Regions from separate parts of the Streptomyces sp. NBC_01352 genome, predicted to be linked through region 2. Evidence: riboswitches for the same ligand, from Rfam matches in the RefSeq annotation. Region 2 holds a riboswitch; the other holds the start of a gene.

Region 1 (7,463 bases), 3.7 Mb from region 2:
AGGCCAAGGGCTGGCGGCTGTGGATCGAGGGCTGGGCGGCCGCGCTGCGCGAGCCCGCGCTCCAGGAGGTCACCCGTGACCTCGACCGCCGGTGGAAGGCGGCCCTCGCCGAGGTGATCGCCGAGGGCGTGGCCGCGGGCGAGTTTCCCTGCCCGGACCCGGGCGGCACGGCCCTGCGCCTCACGGCCCTGCTGGACGGGCTCGCCGTACAGCTCACGTCGTACCCGGGCGCGGTGTCGCGGTCCCGGGCGCAGGAGTGGGTGGACGAGGCGCTGGCCCGGGAACTGGGGCTGACGCGGGAGGCGTTGACCACGTAGGCGCGCCGAAGCCCGGCAGCCCCCTGCCCCCCACAAGGCCGCCTCGGGCCACAAAGCGAGTGCCCGGAGCACGCCGCCCGTAGGCCGACCCGCACCGGGCTCCCAAACACCCGCACCTCCGCCAACCCTTCCGCAGACCTTCCGCAGGCCTTCAAGCCACCGAAGCGATCCGCGTCTTGATGTCGTCCGGCGACAGCGTGCCCTTGGCGGTCACATGGTCGCCCGACGACTCCCCGCGCAGCCGGCGGCCGATCCACGGCACCAGGTACTCGCGCGCCCAGTGCACGTCGTCCCGCCGGACCTCCAGCGTGCCGCGCGGCGGAAGCGGCGGCCAGGGCTGCTCCGGGTCGGCCGGGATCTCCAGCCCGAGGACCTGCCCCGCGCGCAGCGCCACGCGCGTGTGCCCGTCCGCCGACAGGTGGAGCCGGTCGCCGTCCCAGGCCCGCCGGTCCTGAATGCTCTTCAGGGACCACAGGTCGAGCACCGGACAGCCGTGGCGGTCGGCGATGGCCCGCACGTGTCCGTTGTAGGTGGCGATCTTGCCGCGCAGACGCTTGAGCACGGGCACGCCACGGGTGTCGAATCCGGTCGTCACCATCACCGTGCCGGCGACGGCGGTGAGCCGCACCACCGCCTGCTCGAAACGCTCGGCGACCTCGTCGGGGTCGGTGCCGGGCCGCAGGATGTCGTTGCCGCCGGCGCAGAAGGAGACCAGGTCGGGGGCGAGTTCGAGAGCCTGCGGAAGCTGGTCCTCCACGACCTGGTCGAGAAGTTTCCCGCGCACGGCGAGGTTGGTGTAGTCGAAGTCGCCCTCGGGCCGCCGGTCCGCGAGCAGTACCGCGAACCGGTCGGCCCAGCCGACGAGCGACCCGTCGGGACCGGGGTCGCCGACGCCCTCGGTGAAGCTGTCCCCCACCGCCACGTACGACCCGATCACTGATCTGTTGTCATTCTTCGAATCGTCTGCCACGTCGGCCCATGATTCCCCTTCGGATGTGAGCTACGCGACCGTAGGAAAGGGTTGACGTTCGGTGAGATAAGCCACTCTTCAAGGATTGGTCAAACCAGGAATAGCCCTCTTCTCAGCGCTGTTGAGGCGGCAACTGCCACACCCGGAATCCACTGATCCGGAAATGGCTCCACGTGGTCCGGAAGCCGAAGTGCCCGCTCGTATACGGCTGAGGATCGCTGTAGTCGAAGACGAGCCGCCCGTTGTCCCACCACCGGACTCCCGAGCCGTCGGAGACGATCCGGACCCGGTTCGGTTCGTTCGCCACGAGCAGCGGCTCGGTGTAGTCGTACACCAGCGGCCGGACGCCCGCCTCACCGACGTAACGGCGCAGCCGGGTCGTCGTGTTGGTGTTGGCGCCGTAGCCGACGTAGTACGTCTTGAGGTGGTCGTACTCCGCCAGCGCCCCGCTCCGCCGGGTGGCGAAGAGGTCGCCGGGGGAACGGACGTCGACGGCGTTCCAGAAGTTGTTGAGGTCGGAGACCCGGTCGTTGACCCCGCCCGCCGACACCGGCGTGGCGGTGTACTCCAGGACGTACGGCCCTTCGAGCCGCTTCTTGAACCAGACCGTCGCGCCGGCGGGCACGTCGACCTCCAGGGTCCCGCGCAAGGCGGTGACGATGCCGCCCTTCTCGAGTTCCACCGCCCACTGGCCGAGCCCGTGACGGAAGTCGTCGTGGGCGATCAGCCGGCGGTGGCGGGGCGTGGCGCTCGCGTCGGTCGCGGGGGCGAGGGCGGCCAGGGCGGCGCCTGCGGCCAGGGCTCCGAATGCTCTACGCGTGCTCGTCACGGGAGACGGCTCCTTCCGGGAGGGCGATCGAGGCTGTTGCGTCCCCACTCTCCCGTCACGAGCGACGCCCTGGGCACGCTTGCCACAAAACCGCAATGAAGCGATCACCATGAACGAGCACAGATCGACACACCGAAGGCCGGACCCGGGGATCGGGATCCGGCCTTCGGCAGCTGTCGGACGAGCAGTCGGGGAATCAGCCGACGGAGACGCCCTTCGTACGGAGGTAGGCGACCGGGTCCACGTCCGAGCCGTAGTCCGGCGAGGTGCGGATCTCGAAGTGCAGGTGCGGACCGGTGACGTTGCCGGTCGCGCCCGAGAGACCGACCTGCTGGCCGGCCGTCACGGACTGGCCGTTCGAGACGGAGAGCGAGGACAGGTGGGCGTACTGCGCGTAGTAGCCGTCGGCGAGCTTGACGACGACCTGGTTGCCGTACGCGCCGCCCCAGCCCGCGGAGACGACGGTGCCCGCGCCCACGGCCTTGAGGGAGGTACCGGTGGGGACGCTGAAGTCGACGCCGGTGTGGTAGCCGCTGGACCACATGCTGCCCGCCGTGCGGTAGGCGGTGCCGACGGCGCCGCTCACCGGGGCGCTGAAGCCGCTGGCGGTGTCGGCGCTCTGGGTGGCCGCCTCGGTCTTCGAGGAGGAGGACCCGGAGGAGGACGACTTCGACGAGGCGGATGAATCCGACGAATCAGACGAAGAAGACGACTTGGACGAAGACGACGAAGGAGATGAAGAGGACGAAGAGCCCGAGGACGACGAGGACTTGGGCGTGCTCGTCGTGGCCTTCTTGCCGATCGAGAGCTTGAGACCGGGGTGGATCAGCGACGGGTCGGCGCCGACGGCCTCGCGGTTGTCGGAGTAGAGCTTCTTCCAGCCACCGCTGACATTCTGCTCGTCCGCGATCTTCGCGAGATAGTCACCGGCCTGCACGGAGTAGGTCTTCGTGCCCGAGGGCTTCGCGGAGGTCGTCTTTTCGGCCGTCGTCTTTTCGGCCACGTTCTTCACGGTGGCCGGAACGGACGACTGAACGGCCTTTTCCGAGACGGACTGCGGGGTGGCGGCGTTGGCGCCGGTGGCCCCGAGAAGCGGCAGAGCAAGTGCGGCGCCGCCGGTTCCGGCAACGGCGATGGATCGGGTGAAGCGCTGGGTCTTCGGTCGGCGATGCTTACCCTTGGCGGGCATGGCGAATTCCTCTCCGGCGCCTGCGAGGTGAGCTGTCGGGTGCGGACTGGAGATGCCCGGCCGTACCGAAGTACGGCTTAACCCCTAGCCGTTCCGGAGACCGGAACAGGCGGTTCTACCTGTGGGTCCCCCGCTCCTGCCATGGACGGGTGATTGGTGTGCGGGCTCCGGGCGGCGGCAGGATTGGGCGTCCGTCCGGATCGGTGGTGAACGTAAGCGACCAAGACGCAAAGGGACAAGTAAGTGGTTGCCCTTGAATGTGTTTCTGTTTGGTACCTGAGGGAATTCCCGGTCACCCTCCGTGCTTTCAGGAGGCTCTCTTTGACCAAACACCCTTGAAAACCGCATTGATTACGTGAACATGACGGGCGACGCACGGTCACGAATATGACGCTCCTCACGTGGCACACGCACAGGCCCCTCTATTCCAGACGGAGTTGGAATGAAGGGGCCAATTCAGACAGAAGCCCTAGATGCGACGGAGCCGGAGAACCGTCGCATCGAGGTCACCGCGCAGCCCCGTCCGCAGTCCGTGATGCAGCAATACGGCACCTCGGTGAACTTCGCCCGTTTCGAGGCATTCGTACGCTGCTGTCGGGTCGAGGCCGCGCAGCCGCAGCACCGGCACCGGCTCGCCGTGATGCTGCGCCTGGAGCCAGGCGAGAACGACGGCCTCGTCACCGAGCACGTACTGCACCGCACTCAGCCCGCCCTCCGGGGGCCGCAGCCGGTAGAGGTCGCCGCGCTGCACGAGGGGCCGGATCTCCTTGTAGCGATCCACCCAGTCGCGGGCCTCGGCCAGCTCCTCCTCGGTCCACTCGGCGAGGTCGCCCCCGACGCCGAGCACCCCGGCCATCGCGCTCACGAAGCGGAACCGCAGGGAGCTTGCCCGGCCGTTGAGCTGGGTGTTGGGGCTGTCGGTGACCCAGGCGGCCATGACCCGGGCGGGGTGGATCTGGCTGAAACCGTGCTGGATGGCGAGCCGGTCGAGCGGGTCGGTGTTGTCCGAGGTCCACACCTGGTCCGTACGGCTCATCACGCCGAGGTCGATCCGGCCGCCGCCGCCCGAGCAGGACTCGAAGGCGACGCCCGGGTGGGCCGCCCGCAGCCGGTCCAACAGGCGGTACAGGGCGTGCACGTGGTCGACCCACAGGCGCTGCGGATACGGCTCTCCGGGCCAGCCCGCGTCGGTGAAGCAGCGGTTGAAGTCCCACTTCACGTAGTCGATCGGAGCACTGGAGAGGAGCTCGTGGAGCTGCCCCCAGAGGTACTCCTGGACGTCCTCGCGGGCGAGGTTCAATACGAGTTGATTGCGGAGTTCCGTCCGCTTTCGCCCCGTCTGGTGCTGGACCCAGTCCGGATGGGCCCGGTACAGCTCGCTGTCCGGGTTGACCATCTCCGGTTCCACCCAGATGCCGAACTGCATACCGAGGCCGTGGACGTAGTCGCCGAGCGGCTTGAGGCCGCCGGGGAAGCGGTCGGGGTTGGGCTTCCAGTCGCCGAGCCCGGCGCGGTCGCTGGTACGGGCCCCGAACCAGCCGTCGTCCACGACGAACAGCTCGACGCCGATCGCCGCGGCCCGCCGCGCCAGCACCTTCTGCTGCTCCTCGGAGATGTCGAACTCCGTGGCCTCCCAGGAGTTGAACAGCACCGGCCGGTCCTGGTCCGCGTCCGGGATGACGTACGCGCGCTGGTAGGCGTGCCAGGCGCGGCTGGCCCCGCCGAAGCCGCCGTCGCTCCACAGGCCGGCGAAGACGGGCGTCGTGAAGGACTCCCCCGCCGCCAGCCGCAGCAGCCCGGAGTCGTCGTACCCGGCCCCGCCGGTGATCTGCACACGCGCGTCCGGGAGTTGGGCCACGGCGATGCGCCAGGACCCGGACCAGCCGAGGGCGCAGCCGTAGACCTCGCCGCGCTCCTCGGTCGCGTCCGTGTCGAGCGCCACCCAGGGCAGGTGCTGGTGCCCGGTGTGGCCGCGGCGGCTGCCGATGACCTTCTCACCGTAGGTGAGGGAAGAGCGCACGAGCCGGGACTCCGCGGCCCAGCGGCCGTGCAGCTGGGACAGCCGCCAGCCGTCACGGTCGGGCAGCGTCCAGGTGGCGGAGTCGGCGCGCAGGAGTTCCACGGCGGCGGGCCCGTCGTTGTCCAGGGTCACCCACCGTTCGAGTACGTCGCCCCGCATCCGGTAGTGCAGCGTGATCGCCAGTCCGCCGTCGCGGAACCGCAGCCGCAGCTCGTCGTCCTCGGTCTCGTGCGCCTCGAAGCTCCACTCGGTGCCGCGCCCCTCGGACGTGCGCACCGACAGGGCGGGCCGGACGAAGCGGGCGCCGCCCTCGACGGGGTACTCCTCGCGGCCGTCGAGCGGGGACTCGAAGGGCCAGTAGTCGGGCAGCGGGCGTACGGCGAGGGCCTCGGCGTCGACGAGGGCGATGCGCGGCCCCCAGTGGAGGTGCAGGAGCTCGTCGTCGGCGGTGAGGTGAAGGGCGTAACTGCTGGTCGGTCCGGACAGAAGCCACGTGCGGCCGTTCTCGGCGATCTCCGGCATGCGTCCCTCACAGATTCGAACAAGCACGAACAGGTCCACTCAAGCGCCAACATCATCAAGGGCGGTGAGCCCTCGGTGCAACGCCTGTGGACAACTCGTTGCCCCAGGAACGCATGTCGTATCGTCGAGGGCGTGCCCGTCGTCGAGCCGCGGCGGCGGGACCGATTGGGGGGAGCCCTAGTGACGCAGCAGGTCCCGTCGACCGAGCCCGAGCTGGCCGCCGTGCGCAACTTCCGGGACGTGGGCGGACTGCCGACAGTGGACGGCCGGCGGGTGCGGCACGGCGTGCTGTTCCGCAGCGGCCACCTCGCGCACGCGACCGAGGAGGACGCGGCGTTCCTCGCCTCCCTGGGCCTGCACACGATCTTCGACTTCCGCAACGCCGCGGACCAGAAGTTCGAGGGTCCCGACGTCGAGCTGCCGGGCGTGCGCAATGTGAACCTGCCGCTGAGCGACCCGGCGGACGGCGCCGAGTTCTGGAAGATGGTCCGCGACGGCGACCTCGACCAGCTGCGCGAGCTGCTTTCCGACGACAAGGGCGCGAAGCGGATGATCGCGTCGTACCGCATGCTCATCAAGGAGCGCACCGGCGAGCACTCCCGGGTGCTGCGCTCGCTCGCCGAGGACAGCGTCCCGGCGCTGATGCACTGCGCCGCGGGCAAGGACCGCGCCGGCCTGTCGATAGCCGTGACGCTGCTGACCCTGGGCGTGGAGCGGGAGGCGATCGTCGCCGACTACCTGAAGTCGAACGCCAGGCACCGCCGCTACAAGGTGCGTCGCAGCAGCACCGCTGCCTCGGCCTACTCCCCCGAGGTCATGGAGCTGCTCAGCCCCCTGTTCGACGCGCGCGCCGAGTATCTGGCGGCGGCCTTCGAGACCATCGAGGAGACGTGGGGCAGCGTCGAGGCGTACCTGGAGCAGGGCCTCGGGGTCACTCCACAGATCCGGGAGCGGCTGCGGGAGCGGTTGCTCGACTGACCCTCATACGGCCCTCACTGCTTGGCCCCGAGCGCGAACAGCAGGTAGATGAAGGCGGCGAAGAGGTGCCCCACCGCGAGGTAGATGATCAGCCGCACCCACAAGGCGCGGGGGAACTTCTCCTCCATGTTGCTCATGGCATGTCTCCAGTCGTGGGGCCGGGGCCCAGGCACAGCGTGGCCGTGGGACTCTGCAGCAGGGTGTGGACGAAGAGGAGCTCGACGCCGCCGCGGTCCTCGGCCACGATGCGGTGCGGGGTCAGCGAGTCGAAGTGCGCGCTGTCGCCCGGGGCGAGCCGGTGGGTGGTGTCCCCGAGGCGCAGCCGCAGCCGTCCCTCGAGGACGTACAGCCACTCCTCGCCGGGGTGCACGCGCACGATGTCGCCCTGGGAGCCGTACGGCACGTGGACGCGCAGGGCCTGCATGCCGCGGCCGGGTGCGCCGGCCGGCCAGTACGTCCAGCCGCCCGCCGCGGTCGGTTCCATGTCGGCGGCGCGGATCACGGCGTCCCGGTCGGCGACCGTCTCGCCGAGCAGCTCCGAGACGGTCGTACCGTAGATACGGGCGAGGCCCAGCAGCATCGGCAGCGAGGGCTGGCGCTGCCCGGTCTCCAGACGGGAGAGGTGGGCGGGCGACATC
Region 2 (7,463 bases):
CCCGGCAGCGTGAGCTGAAGACCGTACGGGAAGAGCTGCCCGCTTACGCGGTGGCGGGCTGGCTGTCGCCGACCGAGCCGTACGCGCTCGGCTCGATGCGGGCACGGCGACTGGCCCGCGACTACGCCCGTCGGCACTTCGGTCGGCCCGCGGCGCGGGCGGTGGCGCAGTACGAGGCGTACGCGACCTCGCTGGCCTTCCTACGGCATCGGGGGCGCCGCGGGCGGGCCGAGGCCGACTTCGTCGTACGGGAACGGGAGCTGCTGGCCGAGCTGTGGTGGCGCCGGGAGGTGGCGCGCCCCGCGCTGGACCACGCGGCACGGGCGACGGCACCGCCGGTGGCGGTGACCGCGCCGCCGTGGCCGGTGTACGGGGTGTACGGGTATCCGGCGGGGCCTGCCGCGTATCCGGCGGTGCCGTATCCCTCCTACAACTCGTACAACCCGTATCGGACGTAATCAGGAAGCGCACCGCCGGACACCGGCAGGCCACCGCCGGACACCGAGACGTGCGCGCCCAAAGATCAGGCCGACGCCTCCGTCAACCGCGCGACCTCCGCCTCCGTCAGGGCCAGCTCCGCCACCCCCACCAGCGCCGGCAGCTGCTCGACCGTGCGTGCGGAGGCGATCGGCGCCGCCACCGTCGGCCGGGCCGCGAGCCACGCCAGGGCGACCGTGGCGACCGGCGCGTCGTGGGACCGGGCGATCTCGTCCAGGGCGGTGAGGACCTTGCGGCCGCGCTCGGTGTCGAGGTGCTTGGCCGCGCCGCCGGCCCGCGGGCTGTCGACGGTCGTGCCGGGGCGGTACTTGCCGGTGAGGAAGCCGGAGGCGAGCGCGTAGTACGGGACGGCCGCGAGGCCGGAGCGTTCGGCCAGGTTCTGGAGGTCGCCCTCGTACGTGTCGCGGGAGACCAGGTTGTAGTGGGGCTGGAGGGCGACGTACCGTGCCAGGCCCTCCCGGTCGGAGAAGGCGAGGGACGCCTCGAGCCGCTGCGGGGAGATGTTGGACGCGCCGATGTACCGCACCTTGCCCGCCTTCACGAGCTCGTCGAGCGCGCCGATGATCTCCTCCACCGGCACATCCGGCTTGTCGAAGTGCGTGTAGTAGAGGTCGATGTAGTCGGTGCCGAGGCGCCGAAGGGAGGCGTCGGCGGCGGCCTTGATGTTGGCGGCGGTCAGGCCCTGGTACTCGGGGTGCTGGCTCACCTTGGTCGCGATCACCACGTCCGCGCGGTTGCCGCGCGCCTTGGCCCACTTGCCGACGACGGTCTCGGACTCGCCGCCCCGGTGGCCCTCGACCCACGCCGAGTAGGAGTCGGCGGTGTCGATGAAGTTGCCGCCCGCGGCGGTGTACGCGTCGAGGACGGCGAAGGAGGCCGCCTCGTCGGCGGTCCAGCCGAAGACGTTGCCTCCGAGGGACAGCGGGAAGACCTCGAGGTCCGAGGAACCGAGCTTGCGAAGCGAAGGTGAAGTCATACCTCACCTCAACGACCGCCCAGGATCCCCCGATTCCATGGTCACACGCAAAAACCCCGTAAATCCCTGACCGGCAGCCCTGACGTCGGGGGGATGCCGTCAGGACCGCCGGGACTCGGGTAACACGACGGTCAGGGGTTGAGGCCCTTGCTCCGCAGCCACGCCATCGGGTCGATCCCGGAGCCGGAACCGTCGGTGTGGACCTCGAGGTGCAGATGCGCCCCGGTCACGTTCCCCGTCGCACCCACGCGCCCGATCACGTCACCGGTGTTGACCTTCTGGCCGACGCTGACGCTGATCGAGGACTGGTGGGCGTACCAGATCTCGGTGCCGTCATCGAGGGTGAGCACGGTCTTGTAGCCGTACGACCCGTCCCAGCCGGCCTGCGTGATCGTCCCGGTGTGGACGGCCTTGATCAGCGTGCCCGTGGGCGCGGCGAAGTCGAGGCCGGTGTGGTAGCCGGAGGACCAAAGGGAGCCGGCCTGGCCGAAGGTGGAGGTGACGGTGTACGAGGAGGTCGGCAGCGCGAACTGCTTGGCCAGCTCGGCGAGGCGCGCGGCCTCGGCCTTCTGCGCGGCCTCCTCCTCCGCCTTCTTCTTCGCGGCGGCGGCCTTGGCCTCGGCCTCCTGCTCCGCCTTGGCGGCCGCGTCGGCGGCGGCCTTCTCGGCCTCGGCGACGGCTTCAGCCGCGGCCTTGCTCTCGACCTGGTCCTGCTGCTGCTCGGCCTGGGCCATGATCCGGGCGCGCAGCACCTCGCCGGCGTCGGCCGTGCTCTCCTCGGTGTCCGCGGCGGCCACGCTGACGGTGCTGAGCGCGGTGGTGGAGTCCTCGGCGGCGTCCGAGTCGTCGGAGATGAGGGAGCCCACGTTGGGCAGGTCGGGCATGGAGATCGACACCGGCGGCTTGCCGGTCTGCGCGCTGGCCATGCCGCCCGCGCCGACAGCGGCTATGACGCCGACGCCGAGGACGGTGGAGCTGCGGGCGAGTCCGCCGCGCGCGAGTCCGCCGCGCTGCTTGGCGACGCGATGCCGGCCACGTACGGGTGGGAGGGACTCCTCGGTGGGATTCCACTCCGTCCAGGGGCCCTCGTCGGTGCTGTAGGTGCCGTAGCCGAAGGTCTCGGTGTCGCGCTGGCTCGGCACGAACGGGGCTTCTGGGGCAGGCCGGTTGGACGCCACGTGGGCGTGCTCCTTTCCTTCCTTCTCGCCTACCGGGTTAGCTGACGGGTTCGGAGCAGGAAGGTCTCCTACGCGCGTATACCGGCCGTGACTTCACGGCGGTTTCCGCGCGATTCACCCCAATTGGTGGTTCCCCGGTTCCCTTGCGGGATTCGGCGCGTGCGCACGGAGCCGACTCTTGTGACGGCTGGGACGACCGCGCTGCGTTATCGAACGTTAATAGACGCGGGGCCCTGATTCCAAGCTGTTCCTCTTGATCATTAACCTTTCCGCGCAGGACTTACGACCCATGACCGGCGAAAAACGGGCGAGTTGGCCAAGCCTCAGCAACCCCACAAGTGCTGACGGTGCGTCAGTTGTTATGCGGAGGGCTCTCATCCGATCACCCCTCGTAACAACGGACCCTCAGGGCCGTCGTACGGCGAGCAGCGCCATGTCGTCCGTCATGCCGCCTCCGGTGTGCCGGCGCACCTCCTCGGCGAGGGTGCGCAGAAGCTCACCGGGGGCACGGAAGGTGCGCCCCGCGAGCCGCGCCTCGGGGTCGTAGAACTCCCCGCGGGCGTTCCGCGCCTCGGACAGCCCGTCGGTGTGCAGCAGCAGCGTGGCCCCGGCCGGGAAACCGGTCTCGTCGGCGCGGTCGGGCCAGGTGCCGAGGTCTCCCATGCCGAGCGGCAGCGCGGCCTCCCGCGCGAGCAGGCAGCGCACGGTGCCGTCGACGTGCAGCAGGAGCGGTGGCGGATGCCCCCGGTTGACGATCCGCACCACGCCGCGCCCGTACGGAAGCTCGGCCAGCACGGCCGTCGTGAACCCCTCGAAGGCCTCGATCCCGCCCCGCCGCGTGGCCTCGCGCGCCAGCGCCCGCTCCAGCCGCTGCGCGACCGCCTCCAGCGTCGCCTCCTGCTCGGCGGCCTCCCGGAAGGCCCCGATCACGATGGAGACCGCCGCCACCGCCCCCATCCCCTTGCCCCGCACATCACCTACGACGAGCCGGACGCCGTACGGACTGTCCTGCACCGCATACAGATCACCCCCGATGAAGGCGTCCGCCTGGGCCGCCTCGTAGCGGGCCGCGATGTCGAACCCGCCGATCCGTCCGGCGGGCTCGGGCAGCACCGCGCGCTGGGTGGCCTCGGCGATCCCGCGCGCGGAGGCGAGGCGCCCCTCGCCCCGGCGTACGACACGGTTGATGACGGCGGCCAGCACGGCGACCGTGGCCACGGTGACCACCTCGGTGACCGTGTCGGCGTCCGCGGCGAGTCCGTACCGGGCATGGACCGCGTACGTGGCGATCAGGGCCACGCCCCCTGTCACGACGGTGCCGCTCAGCGAGTAGACCGGCGCGGCCACGAGCGGGGCGGCGGTGAAGAAGGGGATCGCGGTGAAGGCGTGCGGGGTGAGGAGGTCGTAGAAGACTCCCCCGACGATCAGCAGGACGGGGAGTACCTGGAGAACGACCCGCAGGCTGGAGATGCGGCGCCCCTCCTCCGCGTCACCAGGCCGCACCACTCGTCTCCCCCACGTACGTCCGGTCCCGTCACCACTGCACCCAGGTTTCCCGGACCGGTGGCGGGGGGCGACCGGTGAGGGCCGACCGGCGTACACATACACCGAGGGCCGGAACCCATTTCTGGATTCCGGCCCTCGGCCTTCAGTAGCGGGGACAGGATTTGAACCTGCGACCTCTGGGTTATGAGCCCAGCGAGCTACCGAGCTGCTCCACCCCGCGTCGTTGTGTCTTCAGTGTACGCCATCCGCGGGACGGAAGTCGCATCGACGCCGGCTGCCCGGATTGTCCGCACTCGCGCACGGCGGCAAGGGGACGTGTCGGGGGGTGTCCGCCCGCAGCGGTTGGCGCGTCAACACCGGCACCTCGATGAGGAACCGATTCCGCGCCGTTCCGAGGACGGACACCCCCCGACACGTCCCCGACCCCCACACAACACAAGGCGCTACGCGCACCCCCACCCCACCCGCACAGGCCGCCGCAGGCACTCGTCAACCCAGCAGATGCCGATTAGGCGCCTTCGCCACCGCCTCGTACTCCGGGAGCACGACGACCGTCGCACCCTCCGCCACCAGCACCCCGCTCCCGTCCGCCCCCGCGACGAACGTGTCCGGCTCGCGCCACGCCGTCACCACCCGCCGCACCCCCGCGTCCAGGATCAGCCGCGCGCACGGCGCCGGCCGGGACGCGCGGCGGGCGCACGGTTCCAGGCTGCTGTACACCGTCGCGGAGGCCAGCCGGGGGTCACCCGGCGTGATCTTCGCGAGGGCCGCCTCCTCCGCGTGGACGACCGGGTCGTCGCCCTCCCGTGAGTGGCCGCGCGCCAGCTCCGTACCGTCGGCCGCCACCACCACCGCCCCCACGCTGAACGCCGTGTCCGAGGGCGGACACAGGGCCGCCAGTTCGCAGGCGAGGGCGAGCCAGTGGTGGTCGGCGGCGGAGGCGTGCGGCCCGCTGCCCGGTGCCGTCGGCTCATAGCGCATCAGGACGACGTCCCCGACCGGCTGGGTGGAGACCAGCCGGAGGCGTCCGCCCTGGTAGGGGCCGGGGCCGAACAGGCGGGGCGCGTCCGGGTCGCCCACGAACAGCGGGGCCAGCACCAGCTGGAGTTCGTCGGCGAGCCCCTGCCGCAGCAGCTGGGTGTGGATCTGTCCGCCGCCCTCGACCATGAGGCGCCGGACCCCACGGACGTCGTGCAGGTGCTCCAGCAACCGCCGCCAGTCGAGTTCGGCACCGAGGGGCACCACGTCCGCCGCCAGTCCCACCGCACGAGCCCGGGCCGCGCCCTTCTCCGTCGTATAGACGATCTTCTCGCCGCCCGTGTGCCAGAAGTTCGCGGCCGGGTCCAGGTCCCCCGACCCGCTGACCGTGACCTTCAGCGGATACTCCGGCTTGCCCGCGGCCACCCGGGCCGCCCGCCGCTCCGCCGAGTTGACCAGCAGCCGCGGATTGTCGGCACGGATCGTCCCGGCGCCCACCAGGATCGCGTCGACGGACGCCCGCACCTCGTCGACCCGGTCGAAGTCGGCCGGGCCGGAGAGCAGCAGGCGGTCGGGGCCGGTGTCGTCCAGGTAGCCGTCGAGGGAGACGGCGGCGGAGAGGAGGACGTACGGGTGGGGCATCGGCGCGGTCCCTCTCGAAGGCGGCGGCACGGCGGGCGTGGTTCATGTCACGGCGGGCTTGGTTCAAGTTTGAAGCAAACCTACACTGGGGGCATGACGACTCGCTGGCTCACCCCGAAGGAGCAGCGCGCCTGGCGCGCGTACATCGCCGCGACGCAACTCCTGGAGGACGCGATCGACCGGCAGCTCCAGCAGGAGGCCGGCATGCCGCACCTCTACTACACCATCCTGGCCTACCTCTCCGAGGTGCCCGAGCACCGGCTGCGCATGACCGATCTCGCCGAGAAGCTGAAGATCACCCGCAGCCGGCTGACGTACGCCGTGACGCGCCTGGAGAAGGACGGGCTGCTGCGGCGCGAGGACTGCCGCTGGGACAAGCGCGGCACCGTCGCGGTCCTGACGGACGAGGGCATGACGACCCTGGAGCAGACCGCGCCCGGCCACGTCGAGACGGTCCGCGCCTCCCTCTTCGACCGGCTCACCGACGAACAGGTGGAGCAGCTGGAGGAGATCTGCACGGGCATCGCCGAGGGCCTCCAGGGCGACGACGCCCAGTCCGCGCCGGAGGGGGTCCCGTGGCGCCGCCGCTCCTCCCCTTCGTGCTCGTGAGCCGCACCACAAACTGATTGCTTCAAATTTAAAGCATGAGGTAGGGTCCAACTCGTGGATCTGCTTCAAAACTGAAGCAGATCCCGCGCTTCTGACCACCGGACCCGGGAGAACCCGCATGCCCGACTTCCCCGCCGCCACCCCCCGCTCCCGCGTCCGCGTACCGCTGCGCTTCCACGACGGCTACAGCGTCGACACCGAGGTCGTCACCTTCCACGGCCTGGCCGACGGCCAGGAACACGTGGCGATCATCCTCGGGAACCCGGCCCCCGGCACCACCGCAACCGCAACCGCCACCCCCCTCGTCCGCCTGCACTCCGAGTGCCTGACCGGCGACGTCTTCGGCTCGGCCCGCTGCGACTGCGGCCCGCAGCTGCGCGAGGCCGTCGAGCGGATAGCCGACCGCGGCGGCGTGCTGCTCTACCTCCGCCAGGAGGGCCGCGGCATCGGTCTCTACAACAAGCTCGACGCGTACGCCCTCCAGGACCAGGGCCTCGACACCTACGCCGCCAACACCGCGCTGGGCCTGCCCGAGGACGCCCGCGACTACACGGCGGCCGCCCAGATGCTCCAGGCGCTCGGCATCAACAGCCTCGACCTGCTGTCCAACAACCCCGACAAGGCAGGGCAGTTGAGGGACCTCGGCATCCACGTCCGCGACCGGGTGCCCACCGGCGTCTTCCAGAACACGCACAACGTCCGGTACCTGCGCGCGAAGGTCCTGCAGACCCAGCACACGCTGCCGCTCGGCGAGCTGACGGGACGTCACGCGGGCTGATGGTGTAGCCCGCTACACCCCACACTCGGTAACCCACTCCCTCGTGGCCACACACGGCGGACGGAATCGTGGAGATCACACGGATCCCACCGTTTTCCGCCCCGTCCCGCTGTTGTGGAGGCAATCCCTGCCATGGCCACTTTCCTGTACCACGTAGGCCGACTGGCCTTCAGATGGCGCTGGTTCGTCACCCTGCTCTGGATCGCGGCCCTGGCCGCCGTAGGCGTCGCCGCCGCCAAGGCGCCCGCCGCCGCCTCCGACGGGTTCACCATGCCCGGCATCGAGTCCCAGAAGGCCT

The links. A riboswitch is a leader RNA that binds a small molecule or an ion and turns the genes downstream of it on or off. The one in region 2 is predicted to bind cyclic di-AMP.
Region 1: another riboswitch for cyclic di-AMP. It lies ahead of OG252_RS09930 (M23 family metallopeptidase); the one in region 2 lies ahead of OG252_RS27150 (M23 family metallopeptidase).

The regions. Positions count from the first base shown of each region.
Region 1 is NZ_CP108354.1:2,079,970-2,087,432, forward strand. Features, by position in the region: gene OG252_RS09915 (TetR/AcrR family transcriptional regulator) at 1-317, shown strand, start outside; gene OG252_RS09920 (SGNH/GDSL hydrolase family protein) at 469-1,254, opposite strand; gene OG252_RS09925 (DUF6250 domain-containing protein) at 1,400-2,116, opposite strand; gene OG252_RS09930 (M23 family metallopeptidase) at 2,313-3,305, opposite strand; cyclic di-AMP (ydaO/yuaA leader) riboswitch at 3,308-3,467, opposite strand; gene OG252_RS09935 (alpha-galactosidase) at 3,775-5,847, opposite strand; gene OG252_RS09940 (tyrosine-protein phosphatase) at 6,028-6,825, shown strand; gene OG252_RS09945 (DUF6126 family protein) at 6,840-6,962, opposite strand; gene OG252_RS09950 (helix-turn-helix domain-containing protein) at 6,959-7,463, opposite strand, start outside.
Region 2 is NZ_CP108354.1:5,817,614-5,825,076, reverse strand. Features, by position in the region: gene OG252_RS27160 (PrsW family intramembrane metalloprotease) at 1-458, shown strand, start outside; gene OG252_RS27155 (aldo/keto reductase) at 524-1,474, opposite strand; gene OG252_RS27150 (M23 family metallopeptidase) at 1,606-2,652, opposite strand; cyclic di-AMP (ydaO/yuaA leader) riboswitch at 2,664-2,820, opposite strand; gene OG252_RS27145 (PP2C family protein-serine/threonine phosphatase) at 3,058-4,155, opposite strand; tRNA gene OG252_RS27140 (tRNA-Met) at 4,305-4,378, opposite strand; gene OG252_RS27135 (dihydrofolate reductase family protein) at 4,648-5,778, opposite strand; gene OG252_RS27130 (MarR family winged helix-turn-helix transcriptional regulator) at 5,872-6,387, shown strand; gene OG252_RS27125 (GTP cyclohydrolase II) at 6,506-7,165, shown strand; gene OG252_RS27120 (MMPL family transporter) at 7,298-7,463, shown strand, end outside.